Regions from separate parts of the Cohnella sp. GCM10020058 genome, predicted to be linked through region 3. Evidence: riboswitches for the same ligand, from Rfam matches in the RefSeq annotation. Region 3 holds a riboswitch; each other region holds the start of a gene.

Region 1 (7,520 bases), on a different contig from region 3:
TCCCACGCCATCGAACAAGTGTTCGATACGGATCATGAGGAGTGGTCGTGCGCGATTATATTGGGAGATACCGAGATCAATCGGGTATTAAAGGAAGTAAGCGAGGATTTCCCGCAAAAGGTTGCCGCCGTCATCTGCAAGACGTACGACAAGCCGATCGTCGTGAGCCTCGTGTCCAGCCAGATGGACGCGGACCGAATGGATTATTTGCTCAGGGATGCGTACTTCACGGGCGTGAACTACGGTACCTTCGACCTCGATCGGATCTTGCGCGTGCTGCGTCCTTATAAGGGGCGAATCGTGGTGAAGGAGAGCGGGATGCATGCAGTAGAAGATTATTTGATGTCGAGATATCAAATGTATTGGCAGATCTACTTTCATCCCGTGACGCGCAGTTCGGATATCGTACTGAGGCAAATTTTCATGAGGGCGCGCGAGTTGTTCCGCGGGGGCCATGCGTTCAAATTCCTGCTGCCGCCGCTAGCGCAGTTGTTGAACGGCACGATCGGACTGCGGGACTATCTGGCGCTGGATGAAGCGATGGTACAGACTGCGTTCGGCCAATGGGCGGACGAAGAAGACGAGATATTGGCGGACTTATGTAAACGGTTCTTAAACCGCCGATTGTACAAGTATGTACCCCTCGACAGTCCGCACGAAACACTGGAGGCGGAGCTGCGGGAGCAATGGGAAAGGATCGGTCTGCACCCTGATTACCACCTTCAGATGGACACGCCGACGAACCTTCCCTACGACGTGTACAAGCCAGGATCTCCGGATCCCGAGCCCAAAGAAAAGACCCCCGTCCTCGTGCTGGACGAAAAAGATCGATTGACCGAGATATCTTTAAAAAGCGATATCGTCCGGTCGATCGCGGGACTTCATACCGGGAAGTATTATATCTATTATCCCGAAGACCTGGTGCTCCCGCATGTCCATGATCTTAAACCCGAGATTCGCGAACTGCTGGGTTTATAGATCTTATACCAAATTGATTTGACCAAAGGAGGCGTTCACGACATGCTGTTCGATACGCACGCCCATCTGGACTCACCAAAGTTTGACGACGATAGAGAAGAAGTGATTGCGCGGGCCAAGGAAGCGGGCGTCGGTACGATTGTCAATATCGGCTTCAACCGGGAGACGATCCCGACGACCATTGCATTAGCCGAAAAGTACGATTTTATCTATGCGGCCGTAGGCTGGCACCCGACGGATGCCGTCGACATGCGATTGGAGGATGACCTGGGCTGGATCGAATCACTATGCAGTCACCCCAAAGTCGTGGCGATCGGCGAGATCGGGCTCGATTATTATTGGGACACTTCGCCCAAGGACGTCCAGCAGCTCGTATTCCGCGAACAGATCCGGCTCGCGAAGCGGATCGGCAAGCCGATCATCATTCACAATCGGGATGCTCATGAGGACGTCGTCCGTATTCTTCGCGAAGAAGGAGCAGCCGAGATCGGGGGCATCATGCACTGCTACTCCGGCAGCTGGGAGACGGCCAAGCAATGCTTGGATATGAACTTCTATATCTCCTTCGGCGGGCCGGTCACCTTCAAAAACGCGCGCGTTCCCAAAGAGGTATTGGCCCGTGTCCCCCTGGACCGATTGTTGATCGAAACCGATGCTCCGTACCTTACCCCCCACCCCTATCGTGGCAAGCGAAACGAGTCGTCTTATGTGCAGTTTGTAGCTGATTCCGCCGCGGAAATCACAGGCCTTTCTAGGGAAAAAATAGAAGAAATTACGGATCGAAATGCACGTGTCTGTTTTCGACTCGAAGAAAAAGCGCCAACAAACGCAGAAAAATAAATATTTTCTAAGAAAAAACTAGCTTTTGCCTTCGAAATCCTAAAAATATGGCTGAAATTTGCCTTAAAACGCTGAAATTCGCTCTTTGCACGTTCTTTACACCTTTGGGGCGTGCGGGTTATTATCTAATCCAGAAGTCCGAATATGACATTCCTTTTCCAGTGCGCTTAATCTCCCAGCGGGGAGAGCGGGGGACCCGACGCGGACGATATCGGCGCTTGCCGATGTCCCAGCGGTCCGAGCAATCTTGGGGTGAGTAGCGAACGACGGGCGCCGTCCGGCTGACGGCAGACCGCTTGATCGCTTAGGGCAGACTCTCGACGCCCGAACCCGACAGCTAACCTCGCAAGCGTAGTAGAGAGAGGTAACCTCGTGCCGCCCCATCGTCCCTCGTCCAGTTGAGCGGAAGCCACGACCAGGCCCTCTGTCGCAGGCTTTTTTTGTGCCCGAATTTACGCGTTCGGTGCCGATAGCCGCTAAGACCGCTCCACGGAAGCACCCACGGGATGAATGGCAGGCGCATGACATGCCTCCATAGCTGGGCAAGGCGGCGCAATTCGCTAGTGTGCAAGCCGCTCCACACTAAGCTTCCAGCGCCGTTATCACAAATGGATAGTCGCGTCAGACGAATATCATGTAAAACAGTCGACGGCGAGGCTATGAAGGAGGAACGAGAAAATGGGTGCAATCCCCCTTCAAGGGACCCATGATCCACGACCGACCGGCAAGCTTACCGCAGCGCGATGGTTGCATGAGCATCTGCGTTTGATTCTCTTGAGCGCAATCTTGTCCTTTGCTCTTACCATCTGTCTCATCATGCTGCTGCACGGCGCGTCCGCCAAGAGCGTGACCGTCGTGGACGGCGGGAAATCTACCGTCATCCAAACCCGCACTTCCGATGTCTCCGCCTTGCTTAAGGAGATTGGCATCACGGTCGGTCCAAACGATCGGTTGTCGGCAGCGCTCACGTCCTCGGTAGAGGACGGCACGCGAGTCGTCATCGATCGGGCTATGAGCGTTCAGCTCGTCGCAGACGGGAAGAAAGAGACCAAATATACAACAGTCAAGACGGTGGGTGATCTGCTGCAAAATGAAGGCATCACGCTCTCCGCAGAAGACAAAGTTACGCCGGCACTCACGTCAAAGATCGACGAGGGACTGCAGGTGAAGGTCGTCCGCGTCACACGCGAGGTCGTCACGACCGAGCATCCGATGGCGTACAAAGTTGTCAAGACAGCGGATCAGAACTTGCTGGTCGGCAAGACGAAGGTCATGCAGACGGGCAAGCAAGGCTTACTGGTGAAAAAATTCGAGCGCGTCTACGAAGACGGCAAGCTCGTTAACGAACAGCTCATCTACAAATCGCTTGATCAGCCGATCGTGCAGCAAGTCGTAGCCGTCGGCGCGAAGAAAAAAGCGGCCGTCGTGTCGCTTGCCTACAACAAAGCCGCAGACGAAGTTAAGACACTCCAATTGAACGGCAAATCCGTGAAGGTAAAGAGCGTTTTATCCGGCGTCACGTTAACCGCGTATTCCGCGGGTCCGGCTTCGACGGGCAAAGACGTAGGCGACGCGGGCTACGGCATCACCGCTTCCGGTACCACGGTATCCGAGGGTCGTACGATTGCCGTCGATCCGGATGTCGTGCCTTTGGGCTGGTGGGTCTACATCGAGGGCATCGGCTTCCGCCGCGCGGAAGATACGGGCAGTGCGATCAAAGGCAAGAAGATCGACGTGTACTACGACAGCGAGCGGTATGCGAATAAGTTCGGCAAGAAACGCGGCAACACTGTGTACGTGATCGGACCGGTTAAGCCATCGGCCGCCTGATAGGTTCTTAATTTTTATTACCCGCTATTATTGAGTTTGTGTCTGTTTTATGTCGGAGCGGTCAAGTTTTTTTGGCGGCGGCCTGGTCGGGTCGCTGCATCCTGGGAAGAGGCCTGTGCCTCTTCCCTTTGTCATTTGCGGGATGTCGGCTATAATAGGGCATACGAAGCAATACGAACGGATAGGGGAACGAACGGAGCGAGCGGGGTGAACGGTATCGGCCTGGCTAAGATAGCAGAGATCATCGTTGTGGAAGGCAAGGAGGATACCGTGGCGATCCGAAGGGCGGTCGACGCGGACACGATTGAGACGGGCGGTTCGGCGATCGACGAAAAGGTGCTGCGACGCATCGAGCTGGCCCGCGCACGGCGCGGTGTCATTATCTTTACGGATCCGGACGTGCCGGGCGAGAAAATACGCAAGATTATCGAGGCGAGGGTGCCGGGATGCAGCCACGCGTTCTTGGCGAAGGCCGATGCGCGCGGCAAGGACGGCATCGGCGTCGAGCACGCGAGCCCGGAGGCGATACGCGCGGCGCTGGCACGCGTGCGGCCATCGGCAGGGGGCGGCGCAGTTGCCGTCGCCGATGGAGCGCTCGCGGCGCAGCGCGGCGACGGGGCTTCATCGGCGTCTGCGTCCGAGGCGGCGCTGGCAGGCGCGGACCGGGCAGCGATGGCCGGCGCAGGCGCGGAAGCTGGCCCAAGCGCGGGAGACGGCGAGCCGGAGATCGCCTGGCCGGATCTGATCGATGCGGGGCTGATCGTACATCCGGCCGCCGCAAGCCGCAGGGAGCGCATGGGCGAGCTGCTGGGCATCGGATATGCCAACGGCAAGCAGTTCTACAAGCGGCTCGGGATGTTTCGCATTACGCGGACGGAGTTCGCAGAGGCGCTCAAGCAGCTGACGAGAGAGGGAGTAGGCGAATGACGAAGCATGCGGGAGGCGTAAGCGGTATGGCGGGTGCCATGGATATCGCGACGCCGACGCGGACCAAGGATATTATCCGCAAGCACGGCTTTACCTTCAAGAAAAGTCTGGGTCAGAACTTTCTGATCGACAAAAATATATTGGACAAAATCGTGGATGCTGCAGCGCTCAACAAGGACAAGGGCGCACTGGAGATCGGCCCGGGCATCGGCGCGTTGACGGAGCGACTCGCACAGGAAGCCGGCAAGGTCGCCGCAGTCGAGATCGACAATCGGCTGATCCCGATCCTCGAAGAAGTACTCTCGCCCTATCCGCATGTATCCGTCGTGCACGGAGACGTGCTGAAGACCGACCTGGCGAAGCTGTGGTCGGAGCGGTTCGCCGGCTGCAGCGAGGTCAGCGTCGTCGCGAACCTGCCGTACTACGTGACGACACCGATCGTCATGACGCTGCTGGAGCAGAAGCTGCCGCTCGACCGAATCGTCGTCATGGTCCAGAAGGAAGTGGCCGAGCGGATGGCGGCCAAGCCCGGCGGCAAGGATTACGGCACCCTCAGCATCGCTGTCCAATACTACTGCGTAGCGGATATCGTCTGCGTGGTGCCGTCCGGCGCCTTCATTCCTGCGCCGAACGTCGATTCGGCCGTCATCCGACTGACCAGGCGCGAGGCGCCGCCGGTCGACGTATCCGACGAGGCGCGATTTTTTCGCGTCGTGCACGCGGCTTTCACGCAGCGGCGCAAGACGCTGCACAACAACCTGGCTGCGCTCGTCGGCAAAGAGCGCAAGGCCGAGCTCGCCAGCCTGCTTGAGGCAAGCGGCGTGAAGCCGGAGCGGCGCGGCGAGACGCTGTCGCTTCAGGAGTTCGCGACGCTGGCCGAAGCGTTGGCTGCTGCCGGCATGATCGCATAGAACCGAGGGTCCCTGTCTTGTCGACGACGGGGACCCTCGCTTGCGTTAATGCGTGCACCATTGGGCGCCCCTCCCCATAGGATAGACGAAGAGGTGATTCGCCCATGAAGCTAGGGGACTTGGTCGTCCGCAAATCATACGGCGGCGATGTATTGTTCCGAATCGCGGCCCTGCTGCAGAATACGGCGGTGCTGCGGGGAACGGATTATCGGCTGCTCGCGGACGCGCCTGTAGGGGACCTCGAGCAGGTACGGAACCCGGACGAGCTGCGCGGCCCCCGGACGGCACGCGTGCAGGCCGGCGAATCGGTGAGACGGATGCAGGCGGAGCGCGCCCATGTCCAGGAGGGGATCGAGGAAGCGGCCTCGTCCGGGCAGCGCAAACCGTACTTTGAGATGCCGGGCAAGGTGCTCCATCTGGACGGCGACGTCAATTACTTGAAAAAGAGCATGGCCGTATACAGGCAGCTGCGCATGCCCGCCGAAGGCGTTCACTGTCACGAATCGCAGATGGCGGCCGCAGTAGCCGACCTGTTGCCGAAGGTGATGCCCGATATCGTGGTGATTACCGGCCACGACGGCGTCTATAAGAACAGAACCGACTACGAGCAGCTGTCGAGCTATAAAAACACGGGCAACTTCATCCAGGCCGTCCGAACCGCGCGCAGTTACGATAAGAGCAAGGACTCCCTGATTGTCGTCGCGGGTGCTTGCCAGTCTCACTTCGAGGCGCTGATGTCCGCCGGCGCCAACTTCGCCAGCTCGCCAGCGCGCATTATGATCCATGCGCTAGATCCGGTATATGTCGCCGTCCGCGCAGCCTTTACGCCGTTCAGGGAGACGATCGACTTGCCGGACGTCATCTCGAATACGATCAGCGGCATGCGGGGCGTCGGCGGGGTCGAGTCGCTGGGCAAATACCGGATCGGACTCCCGAATATCAAGCCCACCAACATCGTCCCGACGCTCACGGCCGCGGAATTTGGCTAAATTCTATTTCCTCAGACTCATTTTGATTAAAATTAAAATGATATTAGAAAAACATTATTGACAATATTTCTTGTCCGCTGCTATAATATTTAACCACTTGACACCTCCCCTGGATTTAGGTATAATTTACAGGGAAAGAGGTGGTAGTGGACATGTCCAAGAACGCGCTTCTGGATATCAAACGAAGCTTGGAGCCGCATATCGGATCCAAGATCATGCTCCGCGCCAACGGTGGCCGCCGTAAAACCATCGAACGCACGGGAGTTCTCGAAGAAATTTACCCGTCGGTGTTCATCGTCAAGTTGGACCAGGAGCAGAATGCGTTCAAGCGTGTCTCGTACAGCTATGCTGACATTCTCACCGAGTCCGTCGAAGTCATGCTGTGCAATGAACAAGGTCAGGTCCGCATCGATTTGCAGCACTGAGCTTTTGGATCGTTAAGGCAGTCGCGCCCTTACAGGCACGACTGCCTGTTTTGCATTTTGGGGGCGGCTCGGGGGCACCCTAACGGTTGACGGCCGCGCTGCTTCATTGCGCGAAGCCTCATCACAGCCACGGGAGGGATTCGCATGAGCAGGCGCAGAGGACGGACGATGACCGAATCGTTCAAGACGGAGCTCGCCAAGGATCTCGGCTTCTACGGGAAGGTCGAGAGCGAAGGCTGGGGCGCTATCAGCACGAAGGACGCGGGCAATATGGTCAAGCGGGCGATCCAGCTCGCCGAGCAGTCGCTAGCGCGCAAGCAGGACTGACGTGCCGGCGGGGCTAGTGCCCGGCTGCGGTACAGGTCGGGCGCATTGAGGGGCAGAAGAAGCCGCCGGGGGCATCCCCGGCTTTTACATATAGAAGTCCATTCCTGTCAAATCGCAATTCGGGCAGGGGTTTGTTATAATATGTTAAGCTTTGGAGCGACAGGAATCAGGCGAAGCAGAAGGTCTGGCAGGTGGACATATGACGAAAATATATGAGAAAGCGCCGGCGAAAATCAATCTGGTGCTCGACGTGCTGCGCAAGCGGGAAGACGGCTATCATGAAGTGGAAATGG
Region 2 (7,520 bases), on a different contig from region 3:
GTACGGCGACTATCCGTACACGACGCTCTCCATCGTTGTCCCCCCTGCCGACGCGGAGGGCGCCGGCGGCATGGAATACCCGACGCTCGTCACCGGCGCGGCGGCGAAAGATGACAATCCGGGCTATGAGCTCGAGCGCACGCTTGTCCACGAGATCGCGCATCAATATTGGTACGGCATCGTCGCTTCGAATGAATTCGAGGAAGCTTGGCTGGACGAGGCCTTCACCTCCTATACCGAAGATAAGCTGATGGCTGCCATCTACGGCGTCTCGGCCCGCACGCCGATCGAATCCCTTTACATGACAAACCCGATGCCGCTCAAGCTTGACGCATGGGATTACGGCGGTTCGGATGCCTATGCGGAAAACGTGTATATGCGCGGCAAGCTCGTGCTCAAGGCAATCGAGGCCAAGACCGGGGAGAAAACGATGTCGAAAATCATGCGGACTTATTTTCAGAAATATCGCTTTAAGCATCCCGACAGCCAAAGCTTTCAGCGCGTCGTCGAGGCCGTTACCAGGGATGACTGGAAGGACTTCTTCCAGGCCTATGTGTACCGGGGAGAATCGGCCGACTTCGCGGTCGCCTCCATCCGCACGGAACCGGACGGCGAGGGCGGCTATCAGTCCATCGTCCTGCTCACGAGGACCCAGGGCAGCCCGCAGGCCGCGACGGTGCAATTTGGCTTCAAGGACGGCAAAACCGTCCGCAAGACATGGGACGGCATTCAGAGCCACATCCAGATCCGATTGCAGTCGGCATCACCGCTATCGTACGTAGCGGTCGATCCGATGCTCGATATCGTGCTCGATCACAGTCGTTACGACAACTATCTGAAGGCTGAAGCGCCCGTGCGCAAGCGGACCAAGCTCGACGTCACGCTGGGACAGCTGATCGACGCGATCGTCGGCAGCATGGCCTGGTGAAGGAGGGGGAACCGACATGAACGACGCGATCCGAAAAGGCTGGGAGACGACCAAGCGGCACAAATACGTGCTCGTCGCCTTGTTCCTTTACCGCCTGCTGTGGGGATTTTTCCTCTACCGGTTTATCGACTCGGTCGTGGCGCCGATCCTGACCCGGTACCCGGACGAACATCCGCTCGGCGCGGCAGCCAAGCAGCTTTTTGCGATCGAGGCCCAATTTCGTCTGCTCAAGACGGATCTCGCCGATCATACGCTGCTCTTGCTGGGCGGCATGCTCCTCCTCCGCATGCTGATCACGCCGGTGCTGAACGCGGGACTTTACTACTCCTTCGCCAACGCGGAAGATCAGGGCGGCACCCAAGTGCTCAAGGGCATCCGGCAGGCTTGGAAAAAAGTGTCGCTGCTCTACGGCGCCGAGAAGCTGATTGCCTTGGCTCCGGCAATCTGGCTGATTCCGTTCGGACGAAACGCATATATGGAAATGCCCGATGCCGCGTCATGGCTCGGACAGATGCTTCCTTACGCCGCGGGCTGGACGCTCTGGATGCTGGCGGTGCACCTTCCCTTTTTGTTCATGCAGTTCAGCGCCGCGGCCGGGGGCAGCCCCTGGCAGGGGGCGCTTCGCTCGGTAAGCCGCCTGCTCCCTCTGCTTGGCGTGACGATCCTGTTGCCCCTGCTCTCCCTGCTCGGTTCCGCCGCCGTATCCGGCGCCACGCTGATCTGGACCGGCCTGCTGGCGATCGCGCTGAACCAGGCATTCCACTTCGTCCGGTCAACGATCGCGCTCTGGACGGCGGCCTGCCAGCATCGCTTGTGGCAGCGCGAAGAAGCTTGAAACAACGCTTAAAAACAGCAAGAGACGGACGCGCCGTTCATCGGAAGATGGGCGGAGCGCCGTCTCTTTTTTTGCAGGCTATTAATATCGGTCGAGAGGGCGGCATAGACTACGATCATACTCTTGCGACTGCAGCCGTGTCGAAGACTTGCGCCCTCTTAATCTTTCTCATTTATTCATAGGCTTGGCCTTTCGCGGGCGTAAACCCCGCATCCCTTGCTGCGCTTGGGTTTGGAGATGTCGCCAGCATAGTCCTTTTAATTTGGGACATTAAGGATTTCTAATCTTGAAGGAGCAGGAGTTGGGGCCTAAAAATCGAATTTCTAAAGCTAAGGTGCGAAAACTGCCGAATTCCCGCGCACTGGGAAACGGGGGAACCAGTCTTTACCGGGTGAATTGGCTTTGCCTCGCGCAGAAGCCATAGGGAACCTTCAACCGAACCCTCCAGCTAACCTCGTAGGCACTTGGAAGGAGCTTCTTGTTTTGCGCAAAGTTACAGTACTTCTACTTGCTTTAACCTGCCTCCTGGCTTTCCAGTTGGGCAGCGCATCCGCAGCTTCCAAGCTCGACTCGACCGTCTCCAAGCTGATCGGCATCGATTACGATTACGGCGGCACGACGACCAGCGGCTTCGATTGCTCCGGATTCACGGCTTATGTTTTCAAGAAGTTCGACGTCAAGCTGCCTCACTCGTCCAAAGGCCAATTCGCCATGGGCGACAAGGTTGCTCGCGAAGATCTTCGTCCGGGAGACCTCGTATTCTTCAATACGAGCGGCGAAGGCGTGTCCCACGTAGGCATCTATGTCGGTGACAACAAATTTGCACACTCGGCTTCCAAGGGTGTTACGATCTCGGATCTGGATGAAAAGTATTATGCGAAGCGCTACGTCGGCGCTCGCCGCGTAATGGACTCCGACACCTACACGTCCGTGGCAATCGATCACGTGTAAACTCGGTTGAAGTGGAATGCTTAGGCAAAGACCCGCCCCCAAAGCGGGTCTTTGCTGCTGCTTGGAGTGAATGGAGAGGTTACTTAGGTTGTACCCTTGCTGTAAAGATTTTGAAACAGACCTGACGTAGAAATTTGCGCAAAAAAACGGGCTTTGGCGCCGTAAGCCAAGGCCCTCTTTTTTTCGTCATGCTTTCCAGGGAAATTCTGCGCCGAGGCGATCGGCTTCCTCCGGCTTTACCCGGCCGCCGTAGCGAGCTCTGCCGTACAGCTCGCCGAGCGGACGGGACACTTTCGCCAGCCAGCCTCGGGATGCCGCCTCCGATGCGCGGGCCTGCGGCGCTTGGTTTAATTCGCGCCACTTTTCGATTGCCCCGATCGTCTCCGACGGCGTCAGCGATTCCCGGTGAACGTATCCTTCCTTGACCGCATCGGCGAGCAGCGCGGCATACAGGCTTCTGACCCGGTCCTCCGCAGACATCGCCGTCCAGTCCTCTCGCCGGAGCGATCGCCTTGACTTCGACCTGTTTCGCGAGAATAGTCGGCTCAGCAACTTATCCCCCTGAAGCAAGCTCTCTCGCTCTTCGGTGTAGCCGAGATCCGTCTCGGCCGCGCGCCGTCCTGCAAGCAGCCTGCCGTACCACGCCTTCACGCGATCCGAGATGCGTCGCCACCAGACAGCGTTGAGCAAATATCGTCGCGCCAGGCGATATACGACGACAAGCGCCAGCAGCGCGAGTACGACATAAAGCGCATACTCTAACCATACCCACAGCCGTCCGGTGCCGGCCTCCTGCGGCGGGAATGCCGGCGGCTGCGCGGACGGCTCCGGCTGGGGCGTCTGCTCCGGAGCAGATTCGCCGGCGGGGACGAGCGAGAGCAGCCAGCGGATGAGCCGACGGACCTGCGGCCAGATCGGAAGTCCCGCGAACGGGAGAAAGACGAGCGCGACGACGATGCCCCACAATGCGAGATATCGCTTGCCCGCAGCAGCGAGCCGTCTCGTCACGAGGCCGGCGTGCAGGCCGGCTTCGCCCAGCGACTTGGCCTGCAGGAAATACAGCGCGGCTGCCAGCCAGACGATGCCCGCCGCGAGCAGCAGCGGCCTCGCGCCGTCCGCAATGTCGAGCTGCGACGCTGCCGCGAGAACGATGGCGTGGAGGCCGACCGCGACGGAGCAGCGCACGATGCGCGCCCAGTCGAAGCGGGCGATCCACGACAAGAGGCCAAGCGGCAGCACGAGCCACAACTGCCGCCGATCGGCTGCGCATGCGGCGGCGACGAATGCCGCGATGAGCGCGAGGTGGACGAGCGATGCGGGCAGCTTGCCGCGCAGCAGCGTGGGGAGCGCCCTCCCGACCGCGGCGCCAAGCCAAGCGAGCGCGATCCAGCCGACTGTCGGGAGGGCGAGACCGGATTGCGCGTGGAGTACCAACAGAAGCGGATAAGCGGCCAGCGCGTCAGCCAGACTACGGAGCATAAGCTTCATGGCGTTCCTCCTGCAGCTTGGCGTGATGTTTGCCTGTCCTTGTAGAGTAGCAAGAGCTCTACCCGGTTGCCCGCCTGTCGCAGCTTCCGCACGGCAAGCTCTTGCTTGGGCGTCAGGAAGGCGGTGATGAGCAGCAGATTCGCTCCGCGCATCCGCTCCTGGACGAGCTCGCCGAGCAGGTAGCCCAGCTCCAGCCGGACGGCAGGCTCGAAGCCGGCCATCGCTTCGAGGATCGCGTACAGTTGGCTGCGGCCGCGCGCAGGCTCGATTTGCAGGGGAACAGCTTCCCCTCCCTGTACGCGGCCGTTGAAGATTAGTCCCGCCCTGCCCCCGCTATCGAGCGTCTGCTTGGCGACGGACGCGGCGATGCTGATCGCTTCCTCGAACTGCTCGAGCCCAAGCCGCCTGTTCGTCGAAGCATCGGCAAGCTCTGCGTTGAGCAGCACGGTCACGTCTCCGCCGACCATCGTCTCTCTGCGGTTGACGAGCAATTCGCCGGTTTTTGCGGTGGCGTTCCAATTGACCTGCTTCATAGCGTCGCCGCCGCGATAGGCTCTGACGCCCGCGGTGTGGTAGTGATCCTCGCGGAAGGCGTCCGGCGAGCTGAGCGCGCTCTGCATCCATTCGCGGGCCGCGCGAGGCAGCTCCCTGCTGCCGAGCAGCCGCGGGTACACGGTGACCGCACAGTCCGACTCGACTTGCAGCGCCCCGCTTGTCATGCCCAAGAGATCCCCATGCGTGATCGTCAGCGTCTGGATCCGATACCGCCCCCGCTGCTGGCAAGTCACCTCATGGCGCCGCACGAGCCTCGTGTAAGGCCCGAGGGTAAACAAGCTTGCATGGTTTTGCAGCGTCTGCCCGACGCTTACCGCGAGATCCGACGTCTCCTTGCCGAATCTCAGCGCGGCAGGCATCTGCGTCTCGACCCGCAGCCACGGAAGCGGCAGCCATTTGGCGTTGACGAGCCGCTCTTCCATCCAGATCTTGTCCCCCGCAAACGCCCGAGTCGAATTGAACCTTCGTTCGTACCGGATCTTGCGCAATCCGAGCCAACTGAACAGCAGCCGTTGCGCCATCGCGAGGACGGCGACCACCACGAGCAATTTGATGATCGGCATATCCTAAGCGTAGACCGCGTCCTGCTCGGCAGGAACCGCAATTTGATTCACGATCTCGCGCACGATCGCTTCGGCGCGGGCGCCTCCCGCCAGCGGATCGTGAAGGACAAGCCTATGAGCGAGCACGGGAACCGACAGCGCCTTGACGTCCTCGGGGAGCACGAAGTCGCGCCCGCGAAGCAGTGCCCTTCCCTGCGCCGCGCGCATGAACTGAAGGCTCGCGCGCGGGCTCGCGCCGACGGCGGTGTCTTCGCTGTCCCGCGTGGCGGAGACGATCGCAAGCATGTATTGCAGCACGTCATCGTGGCAGCGGACGTTTTGCAGCGCGCCCTGCAGCTGCACGACCTCTTCCAGCGCGAGGACCGGCTCGGCCTTCGCCAGCGGATCGCCGCTCATGAACCGGCGCAGAATCTCGGCCTCTTCCCCTGCGGCGGGATAACCCATCGGGATCCGCAGCATGAAGCGGTCGAGCTGCGCCTCGGGGAGCGGGAACGTACCATGGCTCTCGACCGGATTTTGCGTGGCGATGACCAGGAACGGACGCTCGAGCGGATAGGTTTCGCCGTCGATCGTCACCTGGCGCTCCTCCATGCTCTCAAGCAGGCTCGACTGCGTGCGCGGCGTCGCCCGGTTCAACTCGTCGGCCAGCAGAATGTTCGTGAAGACGGGACCCTTTCTTAGTTCGAAGACGCCTGCCCGCTGATTGTAAAAGTTGATGCCCGACACGTCCGACGGCAACAGGTCCGCCGTGAACTGGATGCGTTTGAACGCGCAGCCGAGCGACCGGGCAAGCGACTTGGCGAGCAGCGTCTTGCCGGTGCCGGGCACGTCCTCCAGAATGATATGCCCGGAAGCAAGCAGCGCAATCAGCGCATACTCCGTCGCATCCGGCTTGCCAACGACGATCGCGGCGATCTGATCCAACACGCGGCGCGTCTTGTCCCTTACGTCTTCCAGTTGAACCATGGATAAGAGCCTCCTCTATCTCAAGCGCTTTCAATTGCCTCTATCTTCATATTACAGAGGCGTGAGCGGAATCACAAACGACGGTCGGATACAGGCCGGCGGAGTCACCGGGGCGGGGAAGCGCAGCTGCGGCGGCTTTCCAAAGGGCCAACTTATCATCGCAAGTGTCGTTCTTTGCCGCAATGCCTGCAAATATACATCTAATTTCGCCAATGTCTATACATTTGAAAAGAAAAGATGCAAATGCGCAGTTATTTACCTCCATCAGCCCGATTTCCGACTTGAGATTTGAAATTACCTGCACATTTGCAGGTATTTTATCAAGTGTCGCTAGTTAGTAGAAAATACATGTACAAAAGCAGTTTTTTCCACACGCCCTTCTCTACTTAGAAGATGAACGCTTCGCCGGGCACGCCCAAACTTAAAAAAAGCCGCCCTCCCTTATCAAGGGAAAGCGGCCTTCAACAGCCAATCGCTATACGACCGCAGCCGTCAAGCGGCCTTCTTCGCGAACCGCGGCCGACTGGCCTGCTGCCGGCGCCTGGCCGATGCCTTCGGCCAAACCGTATGGCAAGCAGAGCGGCGCGCCTGTACGCGGATCCGGGATGACGTCGGCGTCGATGCCAAAAACGTCACGAAGCATATCCGGCGTCATGACGACTTCCGGATGACCTTCGTAGAGTACTGTGCCGCGCTTCAGCGCGACGAGATGCTGGGAGAAGCGCGCTGCATGGTTGAGATCGTGGACGACCATGATAATGGTGCGCTTTTGCTCGCGGTTCAGCTTCTCCAGCAGGTTCATGACCTCAATCTGGTGCGCCATGTCCAGGAACGTCGTCGGCTCGTCGAGCAGCAGCACCTCGGTGCCCTGCGCAAGCGCCATCGCGATCCAGGCGCGCTGACGCTGGCCGCCGGAGAGCTGGTCGACGGCGCGGTCATGAAATTCGCTCATGCCCGTCGCTTGCAGCGCCCAATCGATCATCCGGTTGTCCTCGGCGGACAAGGTGCCGAAACCGCGCTGGTGCGGGTAACGTCCGAACGAGATCAGCTCCCTTACCGTCAGACCCTCCGGAGACGTCGGGTTCTGCGGCAGAATAGCGAGCTGCTTGGCCACTTCCTTGGTCGGCTGGCGGTGAATCTGCTTGCCGTCCAAGAACACGCCTCCGCTCTGCGGATTCAGGATGCGCGCGAGCGACTTGAGGATCGTGGACTTGCCGGATCCGTTCGCTCCCAC
Region 3 (7,520 bases):
CGATAAAGTCGTCCACGCCCGCTTCCCTGGCGATCGTCGCCGCGGTCAGCGGGTTGTCGCCCGTGCACATGATCGTCTTGATGCCCATCGCGCGCAGCTGGTCGAACCGCTCCTTCATCCCCGGCTTCACCGTATCCTTGAGGTAGATGACGCCGAATATCCGCTTGTCGACCGCCACGGCCAGCGGCGTACCGCCCTCCGAGGCAATCCGGTCCGCCTGCTTGCTTAGATCCTCGGGAACGGCGCCGCCCTGCGCCGCGACCCATTTGCGGATCGCATCGACGGCGCCCTTGCGGACTTGGCGGCCGTCCGGCAGATCGATGCCGCTCATCCGCGTTTCGGCCTTGAATTCCACGAAACTGCCGCCTACGCCTAACTGCGCGTCGTAGGCATTTCCGTTTTTCTTCATCCATTCCAGCACGGAGCGGCCTTCCGGCGTCTCGTCCTGGATGGAAGCGATCGCCGCCCAGGCGGCCGTCTCCTCGATGCGGGCTTCGCCGACCGGCACGATATCGCTGGCCATCCGGTTGCCGAAGGTGATCGTGCCGGTCTTGTCGAGAATCATCGTGTTGATATCGCCCGCGGCCTCGACCGCCTTGCCCGACATCGCGAGCACGTTGAACTGCGTCACCCGGTCCATGCCGGCGATGCCGATCGCAGACAGCAGCCCGCCGATCGTCGTCGGAATGAGACAGACGAGCAGCGCGATCAGCACAGGCACCTCCAGCTTGACGTCCACATAGGACGCGATCGGGCCGAGCGTGACGACGACGATCAGGAAGATGATCGTCAGGCTGATGAGCAGCGTATTCAGCGCAATCTCATTGGGGGTCTTCTGCCGCTTGGCGCCTTCGACCAGCGCGATCATACGGTCGATAAATGTCTCCCCCGGATCGCTCGTGATTCTCACCTTGATCCGGTCGCTGATGACGCGCGTGCCGCCCGTGACGGAGTTGAAGTCGCCGCCCGCCTCCTTGATGACCGGAGCGGACTCGCCGGTGATCGCAGACTCGTCGACGGAGGCAAGCCCCTCGATCACTTCGCCGTCCCCGGGAATCATCTCGCCCTGCGAGACGACGACGACGTCCCCCTTGCGAAGCTCGGTCGAAGGCACGGTTTTCACGCCGCCGCCGTTTACGACCTTATTGGCCGTAATTTCTTTTTTCGTCCGCTTCAGCGTATCGGCCTGCGCCTTGCCTCTGCCCTCCGCCAGCGCTTCGGCAAAGTTGGCGAACAGCACCGTGAAGAGCAGGATCAGGAATACCGCCAGATTGAAGCCGATGCGGTCCTTCGCATCGAAATAACCGGGAAACAGCGTCATGAGCAGCACGATCACCGTGCCGACCTCGACGACGAACATGACCGGATTTTTCATCATGACCGCCGGATTCAGCTTGATCGCGCTCGCCTTCAGGGCGTCTGCGACCAGCGGTCCGGAAAACATGCTTTTTTTGCGTTTATCGTTCACGGCAGCTTCACTCCATCTCATAATTAGCGAATCGTCAGATGTTCTGCGACAGGTCCGAGTACGATCGCGGGCAGGAAGGTCAGCGCGCCGATCAGAATGACCGTCCCGATCAGCAGGAAGGTGAACAGCGCGTTATCCGTGCGGAACGTACCGATCGTCTCGGGCACCCATTGCTTGCGCGTCATCGATCCGGCGACGGCCAGCAGCGCGATCATCGAAACGTAGCGTCCGAAAAACATGACGAGACCGGTCGTAATATTCCAGAACGGCGTATTGTCCGCCAACCCCTCGAAGCCTGAGCCGTTGTTGGCTGCCGACGACGTATATTCGTACAGGACCTGCGAGATCCCGTGAAACCCGGGATTCGATATCGATCCTTTGCCCAGGTCGGTTAGAAAAGCGATCGCCGTCGGCGCCAATATAATGAACGGATGCGCCAGGATCGCGACCGCAATCAGCTTCATCTCGCGCGGCTCGATCTTGCGTCCGAGGAATTCCGGCGTCCGGCCGACCATGAGACCGCAGATGAACACGGCGAGCATCGCGTACATCAGCATGTTGACGAGACCGACGCCTTTGCCGCCGAATACGACGTTCAGCATCATCTCGGAGAGCGGCACCAGGCCGCCTAGCGGCGTGAGCGTATCGTGCATATTGTTGACCGTGCCCGTCGTCGCCGCAGTGGTCACCGTGGTGAACAGCGCGGACTGGGCGATGCCGAAGCGTACTTCCTTGCCTTCCATGCTGCCCTGCGAAGCGTCGATGCCGAGCGCTTCAAGCGCGGGATTGCCGCTCTTCTCCGCCGTGTAGGCGACCGTTAGAAACACGAGGAACAAAGCCATCATGGCCGAGAAAATGACCCAGCCGTGCTTGCGGCTCTTGGCAAACCTGCCGTACATAAAAGGCAGCGAGGCAGGCAGCGCCCACATCGACAAAATCTCGATTACGTTGGTCAGCGCGCTTGGATTCTCGAACGGATGCGCCGAGTTCGCGCCGAAAAAGCCGCCGCCGTTCGTGCCCAGATGCTTGATCGCTTCCAGCGAGGCAACAGGTCCGATCGCGATCTGCTGCGCGGCGCCCTGAAGCGTCGTCACCGACAGCGTCGGGTCCAGCGTCTGCGGCACCTGCAGCGCCACCAGCGCCAGCGTGACCAGAATCGCCAGCGGGAAAAAAATCCGCGTATGCGCCTTGACGAAGTCCTCGAAGAAGTTGCCCAGCGTCCTGCCTTTGCTCGTAATGCCTCTGACGAACGCCACCGCCACCGAGAACCCGGTCGCCGCGGACGTGAACATCATCATCATGATGACCGCCATCTGCGAAAAGTAGCTTAAGCCCGTCTCGCCGCTGTAGTGCTGCAGGTTCGTATTCGTAATGAAGCTGATGACCGTATTCAGGACGAGTGTCGGCTCCATATTGCCGATGCCGTTCGGATTAAACGGCAAGCCGCTCTGCACCCGCAGCAGAATGTAGCTGACTGCCACGAGCACGAAGTTGGTCGCGACGAAGCTGATCGCATATCGTTTCCAGCTCATTCCGATGCGCGTTTTTAATCCGATGACCGCGAAGATCGGCTTCTCGGCCCAGCCGAACAGCCTATCGGTGCGATTGGGCTCATTCGAGAAGACGTGGAAAACGTAATTTCCGAGCGGCTTGGCGATCAGCACGAGAATGCCGATGACGATGACGATTTGCAAGAAATCCATGGCCTTTCCTCCTTGGGCTAAAGCGACTCAGATCAGCGTATCGTTAAAATTTCTCCGGATGCAGCAAGGCGTACACCAGGTAGATCAGCAGCAGTCCGGTGAAAATCAGCACGATCGTCATGCGCGCTCGCCTCCCGCATCGTCGATCGATCTGTCGCACCAGATTACAAATCCGGCGACAAGCGCAAACGCGGCCAGTAACGTCAACGTCATCCAAATATCCAGCAAGCTCATACACTCCTTTTTGAAATCAATCGAGCAGGCGGTCGAGCAGAAATCCGACTTCCCCGGTTTGTGTGCGCACCACGTATGCTGCGCCCAGCTTTTTGTAAATGACTTCCGGATGCCAGGCGTGCGTAACGACAGTAATCGCAAGACACGAACGCTCTGCCGCCCATTGCAAATACCGGCAAGTCAGCGGCAGACTGTTTTCAAAAATGAACACCCGTCCAATCGGAAATACGGAAGAGGCAGCGTTCTCTTTTATACAGGAAGTATTTACATGCACAACTTCGCTTACTCCGATCTTTCTTAGCGCCTTTTCTTCCCTGCCGTTGTTCGTGAGCGCGGCTACCGGCAGCTTCTCGTACAGCGCCTGACGAATGAACGCTCTTCCCGCCGCGTTGGGCGCAGCCACCAAAAGACGACGTTGTTCCATAAGCTCCCCCTCCGAATACAAGAAGAAGGCAACAAAAAAGAAGCCCGGCAAAGGAGGAACCTTTACCGCGGCTTCCTGATCAAGACCGTCGTCTTGGATCGCGCGCGACAAGTGTTGCCTCTCCGATACGCTTGCGAGGTTAGCTGTCGGATTCGGGCGAGAGAGTCGCCCTACGCCGGACACAGTCATGTGCCAGGCGATTCACCCCATGGAGCCTTCTATGGCCCCGATTGGTTCCCCCGTTCCTGCTCGTTCCAGGATTCAGCGTCTTACGAGTTAAAACAGTCTCCGGATCCCTTCCCTCATCGAACTGTCTATCCGCTGCCTCCGTGCTTGCAAGGCATCGTTCTGCACGTATCTTACGCCCGGCCTCCATTGCTGTAAAGGAGCCCAAATTGGATTTAAGTCGATATTCAATAAAATTCATTCAAAATGGAAATAAAAAAAGTACCGTACTCCCGTTTCCTCTCGAATACTGAATATTATTAAGATTATGAGTGATTTTTATAGTATTTTTACACCTCTTTACGGTTTATTTTCTCCGCTTTTTACAGTAACCTTAAGGAAAACGAGTCCGGAAATTCGTACGGGCGGGAAGTGTAAATTCGTGCGTAACCTGCAAGCTCTATGGGCGCTCTGGCGGCCTTATGCAAGCATCACCCTGCTGGTCGCGCTTATGACGATCGTGATGCATCTGCTCGGCCTTGCGTTCGATCTGGTCAATATTGCGCTGATCTATTTGTTTCCGATCCTCGTCAGCGCGGTCTGGTGGGGCCTTCGCCCCGCGGTCTACGCGGCCGTGCTCGCGATTGTCGCGTTGGATTTCTTTTTTGTTCCGCCGACGCTCAGCTTCTCGGTCGCGGACTTGCGTTACGTGATTTCGTTCGTCGTATATGTGGCCGTCGCCGCGCTCACCGCCAGCCTCGCTTCGAGGCTTAAGCAGCAGCTGCTTTACTCCGAGCAGAGGGAAGCGCAGACGGCAGCGCTATACACGCTGAGCAGGCAGATGAACGCGATTACCGACGTGCATGTGCTGCTCGATAACGTCTCGTCTCAAGCGGCGCAATCGATGGGCAGCGAGATCGCCATTTATATGCCGGACACGACGGGCAATCTGAAGCTCACCAACCGCTCCGCCGCGGATAGCGACTGGGGACGCGGCGAAGCGGAAAAAGCGACCGCCAAGCTGGCCTTCGATCACGGCGAAGCGATCGGCTACGGTTCCAACACGCTGCGGGATGCGCCCGGCTATTACTTGCCGCTGCGAACCGAGGACCGCGTATACGGCGTGCTCGCGCTTAATTTGAAGGAGCGGAAAAGCCACTTCACCGCCGGGCAGCGGCAAATGCTCGAGGCGCTGGGCGGACTGGCCGCCAGCGCCATCGCCCGCGCCAAGCTGGCCGAGGAGGCCAAGATCGCCCATCTGACGGCGGAATCCGAGCGTCTGCGCACGGCGATCCTGGACTCCGTCTCCCATGAGCTGCGGACGCCGCTTGCGGCGATTATCGGCTCAGCCACCGTTCTGGCGGCGGACGACGATCTTTTTACGTCCGAGGACCGGAAGGAGCTCTTGATCAACATTCGCGACGGCGCGCTGCGGATGAACCGGTTGGTAAAAAATCTGCTCAGCATGGTTCAACTGGAGAGCGGCATGCTTCGTCTGCGGAAAAACTGGTGCGACGTGGAGGATCTGATCGGGGTGACGCTGTCGCAGGTTCAAGACTACAAGGAGCATCGCAAGCTGCGGGTGCGGCTGCCCGAACAAGTCCCCTTGGTGTCGGGCGATGAAGTGCTGCTGGAGCAATTGCTGGCAAATGTCGTCGGCAATGCGATCAAGTACAGCCCGGACTACAGCGAGATCGACATCTCGGTGTCGTCGGATTCGGATACGCTGGTCATCGCCGTGGCCGATCAGGGAATCGGACTTACGGATGAGGAATACGCCCGGATTTTCGATAAATTTTATCGCGCCGACGCCACCCGGCAGGTGACGGGCACGGGATTGGGGCTCGCCATCTGCAAAGGAATCGCGGAGCTGCACGGCGGTAAGATCTCGGGCAGACGCAACGAGCCGCAAGGGACGGTCATGACGATTGCGCTGCCGCTGAACAAGCCGGATGAACGGGCGGATCGGCAAGATCGACAAGATCGACTGGATCGGCAAGATCGACTGGATCGGCAAGATCGACATGATCGATTAAAGGAACAGGGAACGGAGAACGATGGCGATGAATGAGCAAGGCGCACGAATCTTGATCGTGGACGACGAGCCGCAAATCCGCAAGCTGCTGCGCGTGACGCTGCAGGCATATCGGTTTATCATCGACGAAGCTTCGACTGGCGGGGAGGGTCTGCAGCAGGCGGCACTCGTGCGGCCGGATTTAATCCTGCTCGACCTCGGGCTGCCGGATCTGTCCGGCCTTGAGGTGCTGAGCCGCATCCGGGAATGGTCGCTGGCGCCGATCATCGTGCTGACGGCCAGGGATCGGGAGGAAGACAAGATCGTGGCGCTGGACGGCGGCGCCGACGATTATGTGACCAAGCCGTTCAGCATGGGCGAGCTCGTCGCCCGCATCCGGGTGGCGCTGCGGCATGCGGCGGCCCGTTCGGTTAACGAGCCGCTCCTGACGTTCGGCGCGCTGACCATCGATCTGGTTCACCGCGTCGTCGAATTGAACGGAGAGCGGGTCAAGCTGACGCCGACCGAATACGACCTGCTGAAGCTGCTGGCCGCGAGCGCCGGCAAAGTCGTCACGCAGCGGCAGCTGCTGCAGCAGGTATGGGGCGATCAGCACGGCGAGTCCGACAGCCACTATCTGCGGGTATACATCGGCCATCTGCGCAAAAAGCTGGAGGCGGATTCGACGCAGCCGCAGTTTATATTGACGGAGCCGGGCGTCGGATATCGGTTTCGTTCGCGGGACTGACACGCCGGACTGGTCGAACAAACGCAAATGCAAGAAACGACGAGATTTATCGCAAAATGATTGCTTTTACGAGCCCTGATTTACTGCGGCTGAAAAATTTGCCTTTAAGATGAGCCTATCCGCTTTCGCCGCATTTTACAGATTGCGAGGATCGGCCTATCATAAATGGCAAGCCGTCGCGGCTCGAAGGGAGAGATACCGTTACATGCACGTGCAAGCCATCGAACCGCCGGCCGCTCCGGCAAGCTCATCGCCAGTCGTCCGGATCGGAAGGCTGGAATTTTTCATCGTACCCCTCTTCGATAGGGATCGTCCTTGCTGTCAAATTCATTTACTTTTATCCACGAACGCAGGACCGCTTACGAGCGAATGGTTGCTAGAAGCGTGCGATACGCCTTCCGATTGGGTGACCTGGTCGTACGGCTTTCGCAGGTGGCTGAATGCCAAAGATTTTTGCGACGCGTACGAGTTAGAGCGACGATGCGACGAAAACAGCGTCTACGCTCATCTGGCGCGCACAGCGCTGCGGCAACTGAGCGACATGGAACAATCCAATCGCGCGAATGCGCGGGCAAGTTTGATCGAGCGAGCGACCCAGTACGTTTGTTTGTTTTAGCGCGCAATACATACGAACAACCGCCAGGCACACTTCACCCTGACGGTTGTTTCCTTTTCGAGAATCGCAGAACCTCTCCGCATCGCACCCGACTCTCCCTGGCACCGCAATAACTGCAAAAATACATCCTTTTCCACTCATGTCTCCC

Evidence for each region. Region 3 has a riboswitch for cyclic di-AMP ahead of ACFSR7_RS33220 (hypothetical protein). Riboswitches for the same ligand answer to the same signal wherever they lie in the genome.
Region 1: another riboswitch for cyclic di-AMP. It lies ahead of ACFSR7_RS24480 (resuscitation-promoting factor); the one in region 3 lies ahead of ACFSR7_RS33220 (hypothetical protein).
Region 2: another riboswitch for cyclic di-AMP. It lies ahead of ACFSR7_RS08465 (C40 family peptidase); the one in region 3 lies ahead of ACFSR7_RS33220 (hypothetical protein).

The regions. Positions count from the first base shown of each region.
Region 1 covers NZ_JBHUJV010000014.1:11,648-19,167, forward strand. The annotation lists gene ACFSR7_RS24470 (HD domain-containing protein) at 1-978, shown strand, start outside; gene ACFSR7_RS24475 (TatD family hydrolase) at 1,021-1,818, shown strand; cyclic di-AMP (ydaO/yuaA leader) riboswitch at 1,973-2,185, shown strand; gene ACFSR7_RS24480 (resuscitation-promoting factor) at 2,497-3,648, shown strand; gene rnmV (ribonuclease M5) at 3,856-4,575, shown strand; gene rsmA (16S rRNA (adenine(1518)-N(6)/adenine(1519)-N(6))-dimethyltransferase RsmA) at 4,602-5,486, shown strand; gene yabG (sporulation peptidase YabG) at 5,591-6,475, shown strand; gene veg (biofilm formation stimulator Veg) at 6,628-6,900, shown strand; gene ACFSR7_RS24505 (small, acid-soluble spore protein, alpha/beta type) at 7,045-7,227, shown strand; gene ispE (4-(cytidine 5'-diphospho)-2-C-methyl-D-erythritol kinase) at 7,427-7,520, shown strand, end outside.
Region 2 covers NZ_JBHUJV010000004.1:467,627-475,146, reverse strand. The annotation lists gene ACFSR7_RS08475 (M1 family metallopeptidase) at 1-928, shown strand, start outside; gene ACFSR7_RS08470 (hypothetical protein) at 945-1,763, shown strand; cyclic di-AMP (ydaO/yuaA leader) riboswitch at 2,098-2,241, shown strand; gene ACFSR7_RS08465 (C40 family peptidase) at 2,247-2,714, shown strand; gene ACFSR7_RS08460 (hypothetical protein) at 2,901-4,202, opposite strand; gene ACFSR7_RS08455 (DUF58 domain-containing protein) at 4,199-5,320, opposite strand; gene ACFSR7_RS08450 (AAA family ATPase) at 5,324-6,286, opposite strand; gene ACFSR7_RS08445 (ABC transporter ATP-binding protein) at 6,762-7,520, opposite strand, start outside.
Region 3 covers NZ_JBHUJV010000023.1:138-7,657, reverse strand. The annotation lists gene kdpB (potassium-transporting ATPase subunit KdpB) at 1-1,468, opposite strand, end outside; gene kdpA (potassium-transporting ATPase subunit KdpA) at 1,492-3,171, opposite strand; gene kdpF (K(+)-transporting ATPase subunit F) at 3,215-3,292, opposite strand; gene ACFSR7_RS33220 (hypothetical protein) at 3,422-3,940, opposite strand; cyclic di-AMP (ydaO/yuaA leader) riboswitch at 3,943-4,106, opposite strand; gene ACFSR7_RS33215 (ATP-binding protein) at 4,437-6,065, shown strand; gene ACFSR7_RS33210 (response regulator) at 6,052-6,756, shown strand.